Regions from separate parts of the Paenibacillus sp. FSL W8-0186 genome, predicted to be linked through region 1. Evidence: riboswitches for the same ligand, from Rfam matches in the RefSeq annotation. Region 1 holds a riboswitch; the other holds the start of a gene.
The links. A riboswitch is a leader RNA that binds a small molecule or an ion and turns the genes downstream of it on or off. The one in region 1 is predicted to bind S-adenosylmethionine.
Positions count from the first base shown of each region.

Region 2: another riboswitch for S-adenosylmethionine. It lies ahead of MKX50_RS20520 (methionine ABC transporter ATP-binding protein); the one in region 1 lies ahead of metA (homoserine O-succinyltransferase).

Region 1 is NZ_CP150207.1:1,800,480-1,808,438, forward strand. It holds gene MKX50_RS07825 (HRDC domain-containing protein) at 1-542, shown strand, start outside; gene corA (magnesium/cobalt transporter CorA) at 628-1,563, opposite strand; SAM riboswitch class I at 2,009-2,133, shown strand; gene metA (homoserine O-succinyltransferase) at 2,270-3,205, shown strand; gene MKX50_RS07840 (aminotransferase class I/II-fold pyridoxal phosphate-dependent enzyme) at 3,225-4,412, shown strand; gene MKX50_RS07845 (aminotransferase class I/II-fold pyridoxal phosphate-dependent enzyme) at 4,405-5,592, shown strand; gene mqnC (cyclic dehypoxanthinyl futalosine synthase) at 5,796-6,932, shown strand; gene MKX50_RS07855 (putative sporulation protein YtxC) at 7,070-7,959, shown strand, end outside.
Region 2 is NZ_CP150207.1:4,600,661-4,608,619, forward strand. It holds gene MKX50_RS20515 (methionine ABC transporter permease) at 1-449, opposite strand, end outside; gene MKX50_RS20520 (methionine ABC transporter ATP-binding protein) at 449-1,465, opposite strand; SAM riboswitch class I at 1,589-1,745, opposite strand; gene MKX50_RS20525 (Cthe_2314 family HEPN domain-containing protein) at 1,839-2,573, opposite strand; gene MKX50_RS20530 (heme A synthase) at 2,657-3,637, opposite strand; gene MKX50_RS20535 (thioredoxin family protein) at 3,859-4,221, opposite strand; gene MKX50_RS20540 (DUF2515 family protein) at 4,342-5,598, shown strand; gene MKX50_RS20545 (polysaccharide biosynthesis protein) at 5,595-7,229, opposite strand; gene MKX50_RS20550 (DUF456 family protein) at 7,278-7,763, opposite strand; gene MKX50_RS20555 (Cof-type HAD-IIB family hydrolase) at 7,771-7,959, opposite strand, start outside.

The DNA of each region.
Region 1 (7,959 bases):
TGCCGGGGGTAGGCCAGAATAAAGCGGGGGAGTTTGGTGACGAGCTGCTGGAGATGACCCGGAGACACCCGCAGCCGAGTCCTTTCCCGCTGGATTGGGTTGAGGAAGAGGTTAATCAGGAAACGCTCCGCTCCTGGCTATATAAACAGAAAGAAGCGAAATTCCGGGTAGAAATGGAAAAATACGGCGTGCGCCGGAAGCTGCTTGAAGGCATTGCCGAGGGGTTGAGCGTGGAGCAGATTCGCGAGCGCGTGGCCATGGGCCGCCGGGAGGTGATTGAATTACTTGAGGAACTTGAGAAGGACGGATATAGTACTGAGCCGCTGGTGAACAAAGAATTGCAAGAAATGCCCGATGTGGAGCAGACGGCGGTCATGGAGGCTTATGAAGAGCTCGGAGACGCCTTCCTAAAGCCGGTGCTTCAGCGGGTCTATGGCCAGGAGGCAGCGGAGGCTGAGGATCGGGAAATGCTGTATGAACGCTTGCGCCTGATCCGGATTCGCTTCCGGAGGGACAGAAGCACCGTGCGGGATGCGGGCTAGCAGGGGAGCGAATATACAGTCAGATGCAACCAAAAAGGACGAAAGCTGTCTCCGGGGAATACGGAGGCCTTCGTCCTTTCCTGTTTCAAATCCAGTCCCGCTTGCGGAACAAATAGTACATTCCTGCGCCGAGAACAATCATGATCCCGATCACTACGTAATAAGAATATTTCCAGTGCAGTTCCGGCATGTTATCGAAGTTCATCCCGTAAATACCTGTAATCAACGTCAGCGGAATGAAAATCGTTGTAATTGCGGTAAAGACGCGCATAATCTCGTTCGCCCTGTTGGCGATCGAAGACTGGTAGGCTTCTCGCAAGTTGCCCATCAGCTCCCGGAACGTCTCAAAGTTCTCGGAGATTTTTACAGCGTTCTCGTATATATCTCTGAAATATTTCTGGAGCTGATCGTCGATCAGACGCAAATCCTTTTTGTTTAAAATATTGATAACTTCCTTCTGCGGCCCAAGCATCTTCTTCAGCCACAAAATTTCGCTTCGCAGGCCGATAATCTCGCTTAGATGAGATCGCTTCGTATGCATGAGGATATCTTCTTCAAGCTTCTCGATCTTGACTTCGATCCGGTCGCTGACCGTGAAATAGTTGTCCACGACAAGGTCAATGAGCAGATACAGGAACCGGTCAGGCTCGCTGACCTCCTGCTCCCAAAGTATCGGCTTGACCGCGCGGAGCTCGTTGATTTTTTGGTTGGTTACCGTAATGATATAATGCCGGCCCAGGAAAATATTCAGAGCCCGCAGGAAGATCTCTTCATCGTCAAAGCGGATGCTGTTCACGACAATGAAATAGTGATTGTCATACGTTTCGATTTTCGGACGCTGTTCCTCTTCCGTTAAACAGTCTTCTACGGCCAGGTCATGCAAGGAGAACAGCGGCTGCAATATTTGCAGATCCTCACCGTCCGCATCAATCCAGTAAAAGCCTTCCTCCGGTGCCGTGGTCGTTAGTTCCACATCATCAACCGTTGTAAATACGCCGTCTTTGACATGACGAATTTTCAAGGGTATCACTCTCCTTTTCCCCAAATCCCTCGGATAATATGCTCTAGGTTGAGCACAGGAAAAAGGACCAGCAGCCGGCAACGCCTAAACGGGCGTTTTATGAAAACACCGGGAAACGAAAACGAAAGAGCCCCAATTCATCCGTGAGCGCTCTGCTGATCGATTTCCTATGCCATTGTTGTTGTGGGGCAGTTCTCTGCGGACTCGGGTCGCCTTCCATAATCGGTTTCACCTCTTTGCTCATAAGCTGATTAACACTTGTCTAGTATAACCCTGACATATGACATGATCAAGCCATACCTAGCATATTGGGGCTATTTTTCAGCATATGGCGAAGACCTCCAGGTGGTGTCAAATCACCGCTGGGTTCTTGACGGATGCCTATTTATCCTTTAAAGTGATCTCAGGGAACGAAAGTGTTCCGTAAATAATCAAATATGGCGAAATCTTATCAAGAGCAGGTGGAGGGACTGGCCCGATGATACCCGGCAACCGGCGATTTAATCGTACGGTGCTAATTCTTGCAGATCCGTTGACGTATAGGCGTTTTCGGATTCTGAGAGATGAGAGAGGCGCATTCATGATACCGATGAAGACCTTTCTCTAAGCGAGAAAGGTTTTTCTTGTATCAGCTGCGTCCGCTTTCTACTATAGGATGACTGCGCACAACAACAACGTTTTGTCGAAAGAAGGAGTTGAAGAAAGTATGCCAATTAAAGTTCCTGATCATTTACCGGCAAAAGAAGTACTGGAGAACGAAAATATATTCGTGATGGATGAATCCCGGGCTTACCGCCAGGATATTCGTCCGCTGCGGATCGCCATTCTGAACCTGATGCCGACGAAGGAGACGACCGAGACACAAATTTTGCGCCTGCTTGGGAATACGCCGCTGCAGGTGGAAATCGTTCTGCTCCATCCCCGGTCCCATACGTCCAAAAATACGCCCGCCGAGCATCTCGAAATGTTCTACCAGACGTTTGACGAAATCAAATCGCGCCGGTTCGACGGACTGATTGTTACGGGCGCACCGGTCGAGCAGCTGGAATTCGAAGAAGTGAACTATTGGGAAGAACTGAAAGGGATCTTTGAGTGGAGCAAGACAAACGTCACTTCAACCCTGCATATTTGCTGGGCGGCCCAAGCCGGCTTGTACTATCACTACGGGGTCCGGAAGATCCCGCTTCAAGAGAAATGCTTCGGCGTGTTCCCGCACACCGTAAACATTCCCAACGTCAAGCTGCTGCGGGGATTCGACGAGGTGTTCCAGGTTCCGCATTCCCGGCATACGGACGTGGAACGCAGAGACATCGAGAAGGTGCCGGAGCTCGATATTCTGGCCGAATCCGAGGAAGCGGGCGTGTATCTTGTCGCGACGAAGGACGGCAAACACATTTTCGTCACCGGGCATTCCGAGTACGATCCCTGTTCACTGAAATGGGAATACGACCGCGATGTAGCGAAAGGACTGGATATTGCTCTGCCTGTCAACTATTTTCCAAATGATGATCCGTCCCGCACACCGAGGTCGACCTGGAAATCCCATGCAAATTTATTATTCTCCAATTGGTTGAATTACTATGTGTATCAAGAGACGCCTTATGATATCGATCAGCAGGGCGGACTCATCTATCATATATAGGCTGTGGAGGGATTGTTAAATGTCAGAGAAGAAGTACCGCATTGAAAGTGTACTTGCGCAGATCGGATCGGTTGAGGAGCCGGTTACTGGCGCAGTAAACTATCCGATCTATCAGGCAACGGCTTTCCGCCATCCGCGTCTCGGCCAAAGCACCGGATTTGACTATTCGCGGACGAAGAGCCCAACCCGTGCGGTGCTGGAGGAAGCGGCGGCCGAGCTCGAGTCTGGAGACGCTGGTTTTGCCTGTAGCTCCGGCATGGCTGCGCTGCAGACGGTATTCACTTTGTTCGCCAGCGGCGACCATTTGATCGTATCGCTCGATCTGTACGGGGGAACTTACCGCCTTTTGGAGCGGGTATTGTCCAAATACGGAGTTACTGCATCTTATGTAGACACGAATGATTTAAGCGCGCTTGAAGAAGCTAAACAGCCAAACACGAAGGCAATAATCATTGAGACGCCTACGAATCCCCTGATGATGATCACGGATATTAGAGCGGTCAGCCAGTGGGCACGTGATCACGGCCTTTTGACGATTGTCGACAATACGCTGCTGACTCCGTTCTTCCAGCGTCCGATCGAGCTGGGGGCCGATATTGTGGTCCATAGCGCAACGAAGTATCTCGGAGGGCATAACGACGTATTGGCGGGTCTTATTGTGACCAAAGGCAAAGAGCTGTCCGAAGAAATGGCTTTTCTGCACAATTCTATCGGGGCGGTGCTCGGACCGACGGATTCCTACCAGCTTATGCGGGGAATGAAGACGCTGGCGCTGCGTATGGAGCGGCATCAGAGCAACGCGCTAGCCATCGCAAAATATTTGCAGAACCATCCCCAAGTGACTGAAGTATTTTATCCGGGGCTGCCGGATCATCCGGGCTATGAGATTCAGAATGCCCAATCGAGCGGAAATACGGGAATTTTCTCATTTAAAGTTTCCGATGCGCGTTATGTCGATCCGGTGCTTCGCAACCTGAAGCTGATCGCCTTCGCCGAAAGCCTCGGCGGAGTGGAGTCTTTAATGACGTACCCTGCGGTGCAGACGCATGCCGATATTCCGGCTGAAGTTCGTGACGCTGTCGGCGTAGATGACCGCCTGCTGCGCTTCTCTGTCGGAATCGAGCATGTGAATGATCTTATCCAGGATCTGGAGCAGGCGCTGGAGGCAGCGCGGGCAGAAGTTGAAGGAGGCAGCAAGAATGAGTGATCAGGGCAACCCAAATGAATTATCGGGGGCAGGAAAAGAGGACAGGAAGTTCGATACGAAGCTGATTCATTTCGGCGGGGAAGTGGATGCTGCAACCGGTGCATCCAGCGTGCCGATCTATCAGGCGTCGACCTTCCATCACCACGACATCTATAATCCGCCTTCTTATGACTACAGCCGGTCGGGGAATCCGACCAGGCAGGCGCTCGAAGATTATATTGCCGTCCTCGAAGGCGGCCACCGCGGACTTGCCTTTTCCAGCGGAATGGCGGCGATCTCGACGGCCTTTATGCTGTTCTCGGCGGGGGATCATATCATCGTTACGGAGGATGTGTATGGTGGTACATATCGCCTGCTGACCGGCATCCTGAATCGGTTCGGAATCGAAGCAACCTTCGTCGATATGACGAAAATCGATGAAGTGAAGGCCGCGCTCAAGCCGAATACGAAGGCCGTTTATCTGGAGACGCCTTCCAACCCGACGCTGAAAATTACCGATATCGCCCAAGTAACGGAGTGGGCGCACGCCCATGACCTGCTGAGCATTCTCGACAATACGTTCATGACGCCTTATTATCAGCGGCCGATCGAACAAGGCGTCGATATCGTACTGCACAGCGCGACTAAGTTTTTGGGCGGCCATAGCGATGTTCTTGCCGGACTTGCCGTGACCAGAACAGAGGCGCTGGGCCGTAAGCTGAAATATATGCAGAACGGCCTTGGCACCGTATTGGGCGTGCAGGACTCCTGGCTGTTGATGCGCGGAATGAAGACGCTCGGCGCGCGCATGGCGCACAGCGAGAAGAGTGCAGCGAAGCTCGCCAAGTGGTTAAGCGAGCGCAGCGACATCAAGGCCGTATTCTATCCCGGCCTGGCCAGTCATCCGGGACGCGAGATTCATGAGAAGCAGTCTTCAGGTTACGGCGCGGTTGTTTCCTTTGACGTAGGCTCCGCGGAGCGCGCCAAGCGTGTGCTCAGCAGCGTTAAGCTTCCGCTGGTTGCCGTCAGCCTGGGGGCGGTGGAGAGCATTTTGTCCTATCCGGCAATGATGTCGCACGCATCGATGCCTAAGGAGGTCCGTCACGAGCGCGGGATTACCGACGGCTTGCTTCGATTCTCCGTGGGTCTCGAGGATATCGGCGATCTTCTCGCCGACTTGGAACAGGCATTGGAGAGGTAATAAACTGCCGCGTGATCCAGCAATAATAGAATCTATTTGTCTATATAGAGGAGCGGCATCCGATCTTGGATCGGGTGCTGTTTTTCTGTCTGGATTATGTTACGATAAAACCGTACTATTTAATTTCTAAATTTTTGATATTTATATCAGGGCAAGTGAAATAGAGCTCAAAGATCATTCTAAGGGAGAAGAGGAGGCAGCCCATGACTGCAATCGACGACATATTAGACAAAGCGCTTCGCGGAGAACGTCTTGACCTGGAGGATACGATCGCTTTATTCGAATCTGACGAAGTAGAGAAAATGGGGCACGTAGCTAATATTCTGATGGAACGTATGCATCCCGAACCGGTAGCGACCTTCGTTATCGGACGGAACGTAAACTATACGAACGTGTGTGACGTATACTGCCGGTTCTGCGCCTTTTATCGCAGACCGGGGTCGGAAGAAGGGTATGTGCTTCCGGATGAGGTCATTTTTCAGAAAATCCAGGAAACGATCGATGTAGGCGGTACCGAAATTCTGATGCAGGGCGGGACGAACCCGAACCTGCCGTTCAGTTATTATACAGACCTGTTGAAGGCGATCAAGCAAAGATTTCCTGATATTACGATGCATTCCTTCTCGCCGGCGGAGATTATGAAAATGAAGGAAGTGTCGGACGGGTTGTCCTTGGAAGAGGTCGTCCGGCAAATTCATGAAGCCGGGCTCGACTCTTTGCCTGGCGGGGGAGCGGAAATTCTTGATGATCGGACGCGTCGTAAAATCAGCCGCCTGAAGGGCTCCTGGAGAGACTGGATGGATGTCATGCAAACGGCTCACCGGATCGGCATGAATACGACCGCGACGATGGTCATTGGTTTTGGCGAGTCGATGGAGGAGCGCGCGCTTCATCTGATGCGGGTCCGGGATGCCCAGGACGAGTGCCTGCAGAACGGCTATGACTCCGAGGGCTTCCTGGCCTTCATTCCATGGACGTTCCAGCCGGACAACACGAATTTGAAGCGGGAGAGACAGACTCCACGGGAGTACCTTAAGACTGTGGCGATCAGCCGGATCGTGCTGGACAACATTAAGAACATTCAATCGTCCTGGGTGACCATGGGACCTGAGATCGGCAAGCTGTCGCTTCAATACGGCTGCAACGATTTCGGCAGCACGATGATCGAAGAGAACGTTGTCTCCTCTGCAGGGGCAACCTACAAGGTCAATATCGAGTCCATTCTGTCTATTATCCGCGAGGCCGGCAAAATCCCGGCACAGCGCAATACGAAATATGAGATCCTGCGTGTATTCGATCAAGACAGCCAGGTTGAAAAAGACTTTGTCATGCAGAACTGATTTACTTCGTGATCAATAGGTTACCTTTTGATCACGAAGCTGTTTGCCAATAGCTGTTGATGTTTCCATGGACCGTCCCGTATATCTGCTACCTCCTCACCATATACTTTGAGAAGGAAGCGGAAAGGGGCGAGTTCATGGATTTTTTTACAATTAGCACGAATGTCGCATCCGCGGCGTCAGCAAGCCAATTCGCCGAGTATATGCAGCGGTTGACCAAGGGTTTACATAAAGGGAGCATCAGCTCCGGATTTGTATATATGCCCGAACACGCTAGAGCGGAATGGAGCATTAGCCTTAAGCCGAGAAAAGGCACCCAGTCCGTATGGAGTAAGATAACGCTTGAATTGGCTAACGCTGTCGCGGAGTATGTCGTTGATGTTAAGGAGCCGGGAATCGTCCGCAAAATTCTCACGAAGGATTATGAACTCGATGAAAGCGAAAAGCAGGCCATAGAAGCGATATATCGCAGGTTTCTAACCGCGGAAGAAGGACAGGCCGAGGCTAGAAATGCGCGAATCATGCTTGTCGAAGCAGCGTTTCTGCAAATGCTCGAGCAGCAGGAAGCGCTTGATCTTGACGGTTTTGTCACCTTTAGGCTGCAGGACTACGGATTGAAGCTGCGCGAGATGATTGATTACGCGGTGGAGGAGTTTTTGCTCGACAAGCAGTATGAAGATTTTATCGCGCTGCTGCAATACTTCGTGTATTTTCAGGAGCCGCTTACGCCGTTTATTCACGTTATGCACAAGCAAGGCAGCGAATTCGTCATCTTGAACGAAGGGTTAAACCAAATTGAAGTTTCGTCCGGAGACGTCGTCATGCGCCTGGCGGATCAGGAGCTGCAGATGGAAAATATGATCGTCAGCACGCTGATATCCTTGTCTCCGGAGCGCATTCTTCTGCACACCTGTGAACCGGAAGCCTTGGCGATAAAGACGATCCGGCAAATTTTTGGGGAAAGAGTTGAGCTCTGCCTGCGTTGTCCGCAGTGCAAGGATTTCCTGCAGGAAACAAGGCAGCGCGA
Region 2 (7,959 bases), 2.8 Mb from region 1:
CCGGGAAGCGCCTCAGGCAGCAGCACCTTGCGGATGACCTGCAGCGGGGAGGCTCCCATCGCTTGGGAGGCTTCGATAACGCCTCGGTCGACTTCACGCAGCGCAGTCTCAACGAGACGTGCGAAGAACGGAGCAGCTCCGATGACCAGCGGCGGGATCGTTCCCTGTACGCCCATCGATACCCCAACGATAGCCCGGGTCAGCGGAATAAGCGCCACGATCAGGATGACGAATGGAACCGACCGGAGAATGTTGACGATCAGCGACAGAACTCTATAGAGCAGGCCGATAAACCAATGGTTCGAGCGCGAGAAGCTGTACAGCAGAATCCCGAGCGGCAGGCCGATCAGAAAGGTAAACAAGGTCGCATAGCCCATCATGAGCAGCGTATCGCCCGTGGCGACGCGCATCTCGTCCCAGTTCACTTTGGAAAAATCCAAATTCGACATTACCCGATCACCTCCACATCAAGATCGCGTTGCCGCAGCAGCTCCAGCGTCTCATCTACCTTGGCATTGTCTCCTTCGAAGGATACCGTCAGCTGACCGTATGGCGTATCCTTAATCGTTGAAATCGTGCCCTGCAGGATGGCGAAGTTGACCCCCGTCTCCCGGACGACCTGAGACAGTACGGATTCATAGGTTTTGGCGCCCAGAAACGTGATTCTGACCAATCGCGCCCATGCTGGCAGCGGAACCGAGGAGGTCTGTCTAAAGCCTTCGTCGCCGGCTAGCTCCCGGCTGATGAATTCGCGCGTAACCGTATGCCGCGGCTTCAGGAACACTTCGGTCACCGGCCCCTCCTCAACGATGCCGCCCTGATGAATGACGGCAACCCGGTCGCAGATACGCTGAATGACATGCATCTCGTGCGTGATCAGCAGAATGGTCAGATGAAATTTGCGGTTAATCTCCAGCAGCAGATTCAGGATAGAATCCGTCGTCTGCGGATCCAGGGCTGACGTCGCTTCGTCGCAGAGCAGCACGTCAGGGTCGCTGGCGAGCGCCCGGGCGATGCCGACCCGCTGCTTTTGGCCTCCGGACAGCTGTGCAGGATATTTTTTCTGATGCTGAGTCAGGCCGACGAGCTCCAGAAGCTCGTTCACTTTAGCGGCTATTTGCAATTTCGGAACGCCCATCAGCTTCAGCGGAAATGCGATATTATCATATACGGTCGCCGAGGACAGCAGATTGAAATGCTGAAAAATCATCCCGATTTTCCGGCGCTGCTGCTGAAGCTCTCTCCGCTTCAGCTTGGTCAACTCCACGCCGCCTACCCAAACCTCGCCCTCCGTCGGCCGCTCTAGTAAATTAATGCAGCGGATGAGCGTACTTTTGCCGGCCCCGGAATGACCGATGACCCCAAATATTTCGCCCTTTTTCACGGTAAGGTTCAGCCCGGACAAAGCAGTGGTCGCTTTTTTTTTGTTGCCGTATGTTTTAGTGAGCTGTTTGAGTTCAATCAAGCTAGTGTCCCCCCGTTACACATAAATAGACTCCTTATAAAATTAACCCTTCCGCGTACTGCCGATCATATAAATAAAGAGCCCTGCAGATTCCGAGGGCTCTCTTTACGTAAAGACAATGCCTTCTCATCTACCAAAACCGCTCGCTCTTTCACGCCTGCGATCTTGAAGGAATTAGCACCATGACATTTGCCGAAAGCTGCGGTATCCATGCCACACTTCTTTGCAAATCGGTTGCTGGGCTTCATCGGGCCTTTCCCTCCGCCTCTCTTGATAAGAAAATATGAAATTTTATGAAAGAACATCATTGAATTTTTCTGAAACTATTCTAGAAATAGAGTATAGATTCTTTCCTTGCGTTTGTCAAAGGAAATTACTTTATATCTAGGCGCTGAATCTGTTTAACTTTTTTCCATCTTTGGTTCGTGTAAACAAATACCGTATGCAATGTCTCGCACACCATCCTATACCCATGCTCCAAATCGTCCAGATTCTTGTCGAGGTCTTCTAGCTCGAGCTTGTTGTTCAGCCCCTGATGCCGCTGCCACAAGTCATCCTGCATTTCCGCGTTCATATAGTGGATTTCGGTATTGCGGCGGCGGCGCAGCACGCTCATCGCTTCCTTGTGCCTGTCCTTAATAGCAAACAGGTCGTTCGCCAGCTCCGGATGCACCTTCAAATACCTGAATTGACGCAGCACTGTGAAATAGGAAAAATGCGCCTTCACTTTGGACGTCTTCAGATCAAACAGCTCGTTCAGCACCGTTCCCAGCTTGTCCAATATGGAGAAAACGCGAATGAACCCATCCTTGTAGAAGTACACGTACCGGGCATAATCATTCTTCTCAGCGGGAGGCATATCCTCCAAATAATCATGCGTAACCTTCCGCCGAAAATAATTAGCCGCATATTTGCACTGCTCCAGCTCATCAAGGGAAGAAACCAAGCCGAAAATCCATATTTCCAGCTTGCGAAAATCATGCGAGGGATCTTGATGCAGCTCCATTTCTTTTCGAAGCAGCTTGATTGTCTTGTCCATGGCTTCCATCGTATCCGCCAATATTCCTTCATTCCGTCTCGGTGGTTCGCCAAGCAGTGCGCGCAGCATATCCATTCCTCGCTTCCCTGGATGAGATCACAGCTTTAGTGTGACAGGCATTGAACTAACTCATAAGACCGTGCTTCAATAGCTTACGATTGGCCGGGTTTGATCGCTGTTTCCTGCTTCTGTCCCTGCGCCTGCTCGCTATGCAGGCGGCTCATTTGCCAGGTTCGTACGCATAAATAGGATAGCACTCCGAACAGGGCTGCCAACACGACGATATGCGCTAGCGACGTAAACAAATAAACGTGATAATTGTTCATCGTAAAGACGATGCCTGCCCCGGTAAATATCTGAATGACTGCAAGAATCGTCGCCGTCAATCCCAAAGCACGCACCTCGCCGTTGCCCGGATGCTTCCAGTAGGCAATATGCCCCATGATCGCAATGAGGATCATCAGCAGTGCAGCGGCCACCCGGTGGATAAAGGCAATCGCCACGCCGCCCGTCAGTTCTGGAACCAGTTGACCGTTGCAAAGCGGCCATCCCAGACACCCGCCTGCGGAATCGGTATGGCTCACGTATGCGCCAATGTATACGACGATATAAGTATAACCCGTCGCCGCCCATACAAGGTTGCGGAAGGCCTTGGACACCCGGACGGCCGGAGCCGAAGGAGCCCGTCCCTGCCTGGCTTCATCCTCGCGGATGCCAAGCGCCAGCATGATCGAGCTGGCAAAGGCGATCAGCGAAAAGCCGAAATGCAGCGCCATGACCGCCGACGACGTCGGATAAACGACGGCCATCGCGCCCATAAAAGCCTGAACCATTACAAATATTAGGGCCAGCAGCGCGTAGGTCTGCAGGTCTTTGCGATTCTTGCGGTACCTCCAGAAGGCCACGAACGCCGCGACGGCAAGCAGGCCGGCAGCCCCGCTGACCGCCCGGTGCGAGTACTCAATCAATGAGGCTACCGTGTGGGCCGGAACGAATTTCCCATGACAGAGCGGCCACTCGTTGCCGCAGCCAAGGCCCGATTCCGTCTTGGTGACAACGCTTCCTCCCAAAGTAGCCAAAAACATAACAAAACAGGAAATATAAGCGATCCATTTCAGTTGCTTCGTGTTCAAAGGTTTCTCACCTGCAATTTAGGATAATAAGAACCGTGTTTCTTATCAATTATTCGTTTTCCCATAAATCATTCTTCATTATAACCGATAAGGAACGGGACGACATAGTGAAACTGTGACAAAATATTCAAAAATAAAACATCGCCCCCCGGTGATTTCGAAGGGCGATGTGATTTTTGTTATTGAGATTAGCTGTTTGAACTGAATAACTCCGCGGCTGCCTACTCTTTTCTTTCGGGCGTATCATGAAGCGTGTGATATACATCCAGCGCTTTGTTCAGGAAATCCTCGATCTCTTCGCGCGACTTCCGCAGCTTGTTTACGAATCTGACCAATTCTCTTCCATCGGCATAGGCCACAAAGCTTGGAATGCCCAGAATGTTCTGCTCCTGGCTGACTTCACCCACTTTGTCTACGTCGACTTCGATGAGAGTCAAGCGATCCGCATACTTCTCCTCGACCTCCGGCATGAAAGGATCGATAAACTTGCAATCGCCGCACCAGTCCGCTTTGAACACGGCGACGACCAAATTGCTGGATTGAATGCTGACGTTGAATTCTGCGGCGGATGCCACTTGTTTCACTTGGACCATTCCCTTCTGTGTATCGTTCTTTAATTAAGTCAATCAAAATGAAGAGTGGAAGTCAAATCTTTAGGCCATACTTTGTAATAACAACGTGTGAAAATAAAGCGAGGGACTCACATGAAGCAGAATCGTCTTACACAGCTGCTGGTGAACCTGCCTTCTGCGGTCAGAGATGCAATCCGCGGCAAAGCGGAGGACATCGCCAATTCCACCAAGCTCCGCGGGGACCCTCTCCCGCTGGATTGGAACGAAGCAGCCGCCCGCACCGTCTCCGGGGAGATCGAGGAACTCCTGAAGCGGGGGGCGGCTTACCGGAATCAGGACGACGAGGAACTAACCCGAACCGACCGGGAGTTGGCCGAGGATATTCAGACGGCTACGAGCCGCGCCGGAATCAGCAACATTACGCGCACCGCCGCATATCTGGAATGCTATGAGGCCTGCCCGGAGCTGCACTGGGCCTTTCTGGCCCACATCGTATCCCGGAACGCGGGCTGGAATATGACCGACCTCCGCGGGAGCCGGGTCGCCGATATGCTGAGCGAAGAAGGCAAGCGGGCCACTTACCGGTTTCTGGAGCGCAGCAATGCGCTTATTTTTCAAGATGCCTACCCGCAGCTGCTGCTGTACCGGAAAAGCCGCGAACTTGGCGCAAGCCAGTTCCATCTGCTGCGGTATTTCAGCGTATCGCGGTTCATGAGGCCTTTCTGGGAGCGCTTCTGGATTGACCGGGGCAGCGCGCTGCTGACCGTCGGCCTGATCATCAATGAGCAGAACTATATCGAGCAGCGGGTTATCCGTCACCCTTTCTACCAGCGGCATGTCACCGAGAAATCAAACTTCCATCTATATAGTTTGTCCGGCCTCAACCAGCTGATCATCCCGCTTCGCGAGGGGACGAGCGTGACCCGCCTGGCCGGCCGAACCGTCACCGACTTCGGCAGCCTCCCCGCCCGCATCGCGCTAGGCAAAAGCCTGTACGCGATGCTCATGGGCCTTGGCGCCGTGCGCAGCGGCGCCGAGGCCTTCGCGCGAGCGGTGCCGCACAGCGGCTCGCGCGCCGATTATTGGCCGGACATCTTCACGGCCAATAAAGAAGAAGCTCTGACCACACCCTTGCAGGGGTCAGAGCTTCTTGAGAGCGAGACGCTGCCGCCCGGCGAGCGTCTCTACAGCCCCAAGCTCCTGGATGCTTGGGGCGACACGCCCTATGAGCCAATATCCCGTGAGGATTGGCTCAAGGACACGAGCGCGCTGGACGGCATCAGCGCGCCTCAGACGCCGCTGCTCTGCGACATCAGCCGCGAGCACCGGACGGGCGTGCTGAAGACCGCGCTCGCCCATGATGCTGCCGAATCCATCAAGACGGATTAGCGGCCTTGGCTCGGCTGTCCGCCGCGCTGCAGACGCATCAGCGGGGACAGCAGCTTGCGCAGCGGCCCCGGATAAGTTGCAAGCTCGTCTTTCCGGACAACGCGGAGCACGACCAGCAGCACCGGGTACAGGCCGACGACCGCCAAACCGACGATGCAGCAGGTAATGAAGAAGGCCAGACGGTCCGGCAGCACGGATACCAGGTGGATGCCCGCCTGATTGAGGCCGTAGCCGACGCCGGACAGCAGGGCGACTGTTAACAGGAAGCCCGTCCAGCGGCCGCCCATGATGGAGAAAGGCACGATTTTCTTCATCGTTCTGACATTCAGCAGCGTAATCGTCAGGAAGCACAGAATCGTTGCGAGGATGATGCCGTAAATCCCCAGCAGCGGGGCAAGCAGCAAGCTGAGCGCCAGCTTCACCGTTACGCCGATGCCAACGTGAACCATAGAGAGGTTCACCTTGTCGACCCCGATGAGGATGGAATTGCTGATCATCATCGTGATCTGAAAGATCGTCCCGAAGGTCAGCATCGCGATAATGCTGCTGCCGTCACGTGTACTGAACAGCAGCCCATTGACGGAATAAGCCGCTGTAGTCAGCGCGATGACCATAGGCATCCCCGTCAATACCGACACTCGCATCGCGAGCGTGACCTGCTGATGGAGATGCTCCTCGTCCTTCCGGGCAAATGCAGCCGAAATGATCGGCAGCAGCGACGTGCTGAGCGCGATCGCCAGAATCGGCGGAATGCCCGCGATCATTTGGGCGCGGTTTCCAAGGATACCGAGAATATATGTCGCCTGCTCCGAACCGATATGCTGGCTGAGCAGCGGTTTCAGAATCGAGCCGTCGATGAAATTGACCGCAGGCACGGTCAGCGAAGACAGCACGATCGGAATCGACAGCTTGAAGATTTCCAAATAAATTTTGGAGAAAGGCAGCCGGTTGGGATCATCCTTAGCCTGCAGCAAGCCGTCCTTCTTGTCCTGACGCTTCGTCTTTGCGTTGAAATACAGCATGACGATCAGCGCAGCCACGCCCCCAAGCACAGCTCCAAACGTCGCCGCCGCGGCAATCTCCTCGCCCTTGGCGTTCATATGGTACAGCACAAAGGCCAGCGAAATTCCCGAGCCCACGCGTACGATTTGTTCAATGACCTGCGATATGCCGCCCGCAATCATAATATTGCGCCCTTGCAGATAACCGCGCATGATTGCAATCAGTGGAAAAATCAGCAAGGCAGGAGCCAGCGTCCTGATCGCGATAGCCGCCTCCGGCACGCGGGAAGCCGCCGCATAATAAGGCGCGGCAAAATATAGCAGCAAAGACATAACAATGCCGGTAACAGCAGCAAACCAGAGCGCCGCCTGATATATCCGCTCCGACTCGGCTGGCCGGTTAAGGGCATGGCGTTCGGAGACCATTCGGCTTAGCGTGCTTGGCAGGCCCGCGGTAGCGAGCGGCAAAAGCATAAAATAAATCCCGTTAGCAAGGACATAAGATGCGTTCCCGACGTCTCCCAATATATGCTCTAACGGTACGCGCTGAAATAGGCCAAGGAGCCTTGCGATCAGCGCGGCACCAGCTAAAATCAACGTTCCTTTAACAAATGATTCCTTCTTGGACAACGATTTTTCCTTCTTTCCACTCGATTAGGCAAGAATCTAGCCTTCCCCCTAAAAAGATGCGATCCATATCACGAACAGGATAATCATCGCAAGCTGCAGCACGATCTTCACAGCCATGCTGCTGAGCAGGCCGACGACAGAGCCGATTCCAACCTTAAACGCCTTGGACAGGCTTTCGCCCTTAATCAGTTCCCCGATCATCGCTCCAATTAGCGGGCCAAGAATAAGCCCAAACGCCGGAATGACAAACGGGCCGATAATAATTCCAATCGTGCTCAGCCAGACCGACAGCTTGCTGCCCCCGTATTTCTTGACGCCCCAGGCGCCGACGGCGTAATCCGCCACGAGCAGAGCCACAACGATCAGCGTCTGGACAATCCAGAAGACCGGGCCCAATGCCTCGAACGAGAAAAACCACCCGTAGACGAAAAAGGCCGCATAAATGGCCAGTACGCCCGGAAGCACGGGGAACACCGCCCCGGCCATCCCGGTTACGAACAGCGCGATAACAATAATCCAGCCGAGTATATCCAAAGGCGGATCACTCCTCCGTCAAAATATAATCGCGAATAATCAAGGCAATGCCGTCGTCATCGTTGGAAGCCGTAACCACGTCTGCATTCTCCTTGACCGCGATTTGCGCGTTCCCCATGGCTACGCCAAGGCCTGCGGCCTGAATGGCCGCCAGATCATTCAAGCTGTCGCCGATTGCGACGACTTCCGACATTTG